2 linked regions of the Chitinophaga caseinilytica genome follow. The protein of the gene in region 1 binds, or shares a complex with, the protein of each later gene. Links are inferred from orthologs where the notes say so. Each region holds a gene or a part of one and is shown on either strand. Other genes may lie near its edges.

Region 1 (3,009 bases):
AGCCCTTCCGCTTTCCGGTGAAACCGGGTTAGTATGCGGAGAGATACTTTTTGATCTGTTGCTGGAGCGCTTCCGTGGCGGGGATTACCGGCAGGCGGAACACGTTTTCCATGAGGCCGGCCTGGTGCAGGAACGCCTTGATGCCGGCGGGATTGTTTTCCGCGAACATGAGATCGAAGCCTTCGAGCATGCGGTAGTGCAGGTTGCGGGCCGTTTCGAAATCTCCTGCCAGCGCGGCTTTCACCATCGCGGGGAAGTCTTTCGCGAAGTAGTTCGCAGCCACGGAGATTACGCCGTCCATTCCACAGGCCAGCTGCGGCATGGCAACGCCATCGTCTCCACTGATCACCAGGAAGCCTTTCGGTTTGTCGCGGATGATCTGCATGCATTGCAGCATATCGCCCGATGCTTCTTTCATGGCGATGACGTTTTCCACTTCGTGCGCGATGCGCAGGGTGGTTTCTGCCGTCATGTTACGGCCGGTGCGGCCGGGAACGTTGTACAGGATGATGGGTTTGGGAGATGCGGCGGCGATGGCCTTATAGTGCTGGAAGATGCCTTCCTGCGTGGGTTTGCTGTAATAAGGCGCCACGCTGAGGATGGCGGCGGCTTCGTCGAGCGGGCAGGATGCCAGTCGCTTCACGACATCGGCGGTGTTATAATCGCCAACGCCCACCACTACGGGCACGCGCTTCTTCACCTTTTCGAAGGTAAAGCGGATCAGGTCGAGTTTTTCTTCGGAGGAAAGTGTGGGTGTTTCCCCGGTAGTGCCGAGGGTCACGACGTAGTCTACGCCCCCGGTGATCACATGATCGATAAGCCTTTCGAGGGCATTCCAGTCAATCGCTTCGCTGGCGGTGAACGGTGTCACCAATGCCACGCCGGTGCCCCTTAATTGTTCCTGTAACATATTTCAAATGGTCAATGGCCGCAGTGCTGCCTTAGAAAATGCAAAGATTGTCAATTGGATTGATACCCGCAATACAGCTGCGCTCTTTTTTGCCGGACGAATGTCAATTTTGATCAACGTTCTTCGAAGAAGCCCATATTGGAAAATTTATCGATCCGTTGTTCGATGCGCGTGTCCGGGTCGATCTTTTTCAATTCGGCCAGGGTTTCGATGAGGCGTTTCTTCAGGATCTCGGCCATTTCTTCGTGGTTGGAATGTGCGCCGCCCACGGGTTCGGGGATCACCCCGTCTACCAGTCCGAACTGGCTCATGTACCCGGAAGTGAGCTTGAGCTCTTCCGCCGCTTTTTCCTTGAAATTCCAGCTTCTCCAGAGGATGGTGGAGCAGTTTTCGGGGGAGATTACGGTGTACCAGCTGTTTTCGAGCATGAAGATACGGTCGCCGATGCCGATGCCCAGCGCGCCGCCGGATGCGCCTTCGCCGATGATCACGCAGATCACGGGAACGCGGAGCTTCACCATTTCGAACAGGTTACGGGCGATCGCTTCGCCTTGTCCGCGCTCTTCCGCTTCCAGGCCGGGATATGCGCCCGGGGTATCGATGAGGGTGATGATGGGCTTGTTGAAACGCTCCGCCAGCTTCATGAGCCGGAGGGCTTTGCGGTAACCTTCAGGGTTGGCCATACCGAAGTTGCGGATCTGCCGCATCTTAGTATTCACGCCTTTCTGCTGGCCGATGAACATCGCAGTTTCACCGCCGATTTCCGCAAATCCGCCAACCATCGCCTTGTCGTCTTTCACATTGCGGTCGCCATGCAGCTCCACGAAGTTTTCCGTCATTCTTTCGATGTACTCCAATGTGTACGGCCTTTCGGGATGGCGGCTCAGCTGCACTTTCTGCCAGCTGGAGAGATTGTTATAGACCTGTTGCTTGGTGTCGATGATTTTCTGCTCGTACTCTTTCACGGTAGCGGAAACGTCCACGCCGGACTTCTCCCCGTTTTCCCTCAGTTTTTCCAGTTGTTCGTACAGATCCGCAATCGGCTTTTCAAAATCCAGAAATTGCATAAACAGTTTTAATAAAGGTTAAAGTACTTCATAAAGATAGTAAACCCTGTATTGCGCCCAATGGCTGTTTCGTACAGGGATCCGCAAAAAGTGACCTTCCCGGATGTTGCCGGCGGGTCAGGGGTGCAAATGTAGGATAATTCTCATTGAATCAAAATCCCTGCCGCGGAGGGCAGGGATTCATCATATAAAAAGTATTGTGTTGCTGCGGATTATCCATTCCCGAAGGCGGCGGCCACTTTTTCCGCCCACCCTGCGTACACGGCCCCGGAAGGGTGCAGTTTGTCTTCCACCACGCTTTCCGGCCGGCCGCCGGTAAGCCGGTAACTTTCCGTGATATTAATATAAGGTATGCCCAGTTTTCCGCTGATTTCGCGGCTGATGCCGTTGAACTCGTCGATCTGGTTGCAAATGGTATCCGTATCGCGCCCCGCGGCGAAGGGCGTCACGCCCCAATCCGGGATGCTCACCACCACTATTTTTCCACCGCCTGCAAGCTCCAGCGCCCGGTTTGCCAGCCATTCGAATTCCTGCGCATATTCCGTTTCCGGCAGCCCGCGGTACTGGTTGTTCACCCCGATCAGCAGCGACACGAAATCGTACGCCGGCAGCAGCCGGGTGTTGTGTTGCAGGTGATGGATCAACTCACCGGTGGTCCACCCCGTTTTCGCGACGATCTCCGGCGCCTGTACCTGCATGCCGGCCGCGCGCAGGAGCTGGAGCGCCTGGTACGGAAAGCTCTCGAACAGCGGAACGCCTTCGCCGATAGTGTACGAATCGCCAAGGGCGAGCCAGTTTTTGATGGAAGTACTCATGCGAATGATTTTAAAACGTCGTGGAACCGGAGCACATCTGAATAGGAGCAATACAGCGGCGCGGGCGCCAGGCGGATCACGCCGGGCTCGCGGTAATCGCAGATGATCCCGTTTTCCATCATGCGCGCGTGGATCGCCTTCCCGTCTTTCGGGAAATACAGCGACAACTGCGCGCCTCTTTGCAGCGGATCGGCCGGGGTGATGATCTCGCAGGGCA
Region 2 (2,814 bases), 1.8 Mb from region 1 along the record:
TTGGGGCTGAGGCGGAGGGCGGCGTCGAACTCGTCGTAGGCTTGCCTGGCCGCGGCCTTGTTCCGTTCATCGAGGAGCTGGATGCCTCTGTCATAGCGAACTTCAGCGGCATTTTCGCCCGAAGCGGCGATGGCGGCGCTGTAATCTTTGGGCTTCACGACCGAACTGGCGGCGGGGGAGCTGCGGATCACATTATAGAGCGCCTGCATGGATCGGTATTCATTTTTGACGTCTTCCCATTTCAGGGGATTGTTAGAAGCGAGCGCCTGTTTGGCCCGGCCTTCATAAAAATCTTTGGCCGCGTCGTAGGCGGCGGGGAGGAGCCGGAGGGAGGTTTCGTCTTGCGGGCGGCGTTGCAGCTTTTTCACGAAAGCTTCGACGGCGGCGGAATAGCGGCCCTGGTTATACAGTTTTTCGCCGGATTTGCAGGCAAAGAGGATAACAGCCGGCAGGCATACGGATAGGTAGCGGAGATACTTCAACATATAGCTGTGTTTACGAACTTATATATTCAAACGGCACGCCAAATCATTCCCATCGGATAACAAAAGGAAAATTAAGATGGTTTTAACATTGCGGGGTCAGATTTTGAAGTTGCGGCGGAGCTCACGGTCTACCTCGCGGGCCTTGATGCTGTCGCGCTTGTCGTGCAGTTTTTTACCTTTCCCGATGCCGATTTCCATTTTGGCCAGTCCTTTATCGGTAATGAACATCCGGAGGGGAATGATGGTGTATCCACGTTCCTGGATTTTCTTTTCCATCTTCTTCAATTCTTTCCGCTGGAGCAGGAGTTTACGTTCACGAAGGGGATCGTGGTTGGCGTAGGTACCGAATTTGTATTCGGCGATGTGCAGGCTTTTGACGAATAATTCGCCTTTGGAGAAATAGCAGAAGCTGTCATTAAAGCTCACCTTTCCACCGCGGATGGATTTGATCTCGGTTCCGGTCAATACCAATCCGGCGATGTATTTATCTTCTATCGCGTATTCAAAATAAGCCGATCTGTTTCTTAATTCTGCCATGTTGAGGGTTACAAATGGGCCGGCTGCGTGGGCAGCCGGCCGGGGGAATATCGTTTTAGTGTTTGAACAGCTGGAGCAAAGTTCCGAGCTTGTTCTTCAGCTCTTTACGATCGGTGATGAAATCGAGGAACCCGTGGTCCAGGAGGAATTCCGCACTCTGGAACCCTTCCGGGAGGTCCTTTTTAATGGTTTCCTTGATTACGCGCGGGCCGGCGAAGCCGATGAGGGCGCCGGGCTCGGCGGTATTGATGTCTCCCAGCATGGCGTACGACGCGGTAACGCCACCGGTGGTGGGGTCTGTCATCAAGGAAATGTAGGGAAGGCGGGCAGCGGCCAGTTGGGTCAGCTTGGCCGAGGTTTTGGCCATCTGCATCAGTGAAAACGCGCTTTCCATCATACGGGCACCGCCCGATTTGCTGATGATCAGCAGCGGAAGCTTGTGCTGGATGCAATAATCGATGCTTCGTGCGATTTTTTCACCCACCACGGAGCCCATGGAGCCGCCGATAAAGTTGAAGTCCATACAGGCCACTACGAGCCCGTTGCCGTTTACCATACCTACGCCGGCGCGCATGGCGTCGGAGAGACCGGATTTCTTCTGGGCGTCTTTCAGCCTGTCGCCATAAGGTTTCAGATCGTTGAAGCCAAGGAAGTCTTTCGGATAGATATTGGTGAAGAGCTCTTCAAAATTATTATCGTCGAAAATGATCTCGAAATATTCGGGCGAATTGATACGGTTGTGATAGTTACACTTATCGCAAACGTAAAGATTCGCTTTCAGATCCTTCATGGTGGTCGTCTTCTTGCATTTCGGGCATTTGTGCCATAAACCGTCCGGCGCCTCCTTCTTCTCACTGGTACTGGTGGAAATACCCTGTTTAATTCGCTTAAACCAGCTCATACAGAATGTGTACTAAGTAATTAGATTAAAGATTAGTGGTGCAAGATACGATAAAATTAAATTTTTCCGTAAATCAAAAGGCCCCTGAATATATCAGGGGCCTTTAACATATCATAACAACCTGTAAATTATGCGTTACGGTTGATGCAGTTGAGGTCTGTGAAAGCTTCTTCGAGGCGTTTCACGAAAGATTCCTCGCCTTTACGCAGCCATACGCGCGGGTCGTAGTATTTTTTGTTGGGCTTGTCCGCACCGTCGGGGTTGCCGAGCTGGGCCTGGAGGTAGCCTTCCTTATCTTTATAATATTTAAGGATGCCTTCCCAGAACGCCCATTGCATGTCGGTATCGAGGTTCATTTTGATAACGCCGTAGCCGAGGGTTTCGGCGATCTGGTGTTTGGGAGAGCCGGAACCGCCGTGGAACACGTAATAAACGGGCTTGGCGGCCGTGCCGAATTTTTTCTCAATATATTCCTGGCTGTTTTTCAGGATTTCAGGACGGAGCTCCACGTTTCCGGGGCTATATACGCCGTGAACGTTGCCGAAAGCGGCTGCCACGGTGAAGCGGGAACCTACCTGGCTGAGCTGCTCGTAGGAATAGGCCACGTCTTCGGGCTGGGTGTAAAGGAGGGAGTTTTCAACGCCGGAGTTGTCTACGCCGTCTTCTTCACCGCCGGTAACGCCCAGTTCGATTTCGATGGACATGCCCAGTTTATTCATTCTTTCGAAGTATTTCTTCGAAATTTCGATGTTTTCGTGGATGGGCTCTTCCGACAGGTCGAGCATGTGGGAGCTGTAAAGGGGCTGGCCGTTCTCTTTCATGAACTTCTCGCCAGCGTCCAGCAGGCCGTCGATCCAGGGCAGCCATTTTTTGGCGGCGTGGTCGGTATGG

The links.
Region 2: the proteins of WJU22_RS10345 (region 1) and accD are in contact, whole or in part, in a solved structure (PDB 8UXZ), measured with the Escherichia coli proteins. The link is inferred for Chitinophaga caseinilytica from one-to-one orthologs.

Annotation. Positions count from the first base shown.
Region 1 is NZ_CP150096.1:2,463,111-2,466,119, reverse strand. Bases 1-2,994 are described here. They hold WJU22_RS10345 (acetyl-CoA carboxylase carboxyltransferase subunit alpha), read right to left. Parts: upstream 1,978-2,994; coding sequence 1,024-1,977; downstream 1-1,023. Other genes in these bases: kynU (kynureninase), read right to left, coding at 2,789-2,994; WJU22_RS10340 (SGNH/GDSL hydrolase family protein), read right to left, coding at 2,190-2,792; dapA (4-hydroxy-tetrahydrodipicolinate synthase), read right to left, coding at 29-910. Outside these bases: more of kynU, read right to left, coding at 2,995-3,009. UniProt on the Escherichia coli protein: Component of the acetyl coenzyme A carboxylase (ACC) complex. First, biotin carboxylase catalyzes the carboxylation of biotin on its carrier protein (BCCP) and then the CO(2) group is transferred by the carboxyltransferase to acetyl-CoA to form malonyl-CoA.
Region 2 is NZ_CP150096.1:4,306,046-4,308,859, forward strand. Bases 1-2,799 are described here. They hold accD (acetyl-CoA carboxylase, carboxyltransferase subunit beta), read right to left. Parts: upstream 1,924-2,799; coding sequence 1,078-1,923; downstream 1-1,077. Other genes in these bases: WJU22_RS17670 (hypothetical protein), read right to left, coding at 1-485; smpB (SsrA-binding protein SmpB), read right to left, coding at 582-1,022; fbaA (class II fructose-bisphosphate aldolase), read right to left, coding at 2,052-2,799. Outside these bases: more of fbaA, read right to left, coding at 2,800-2,814.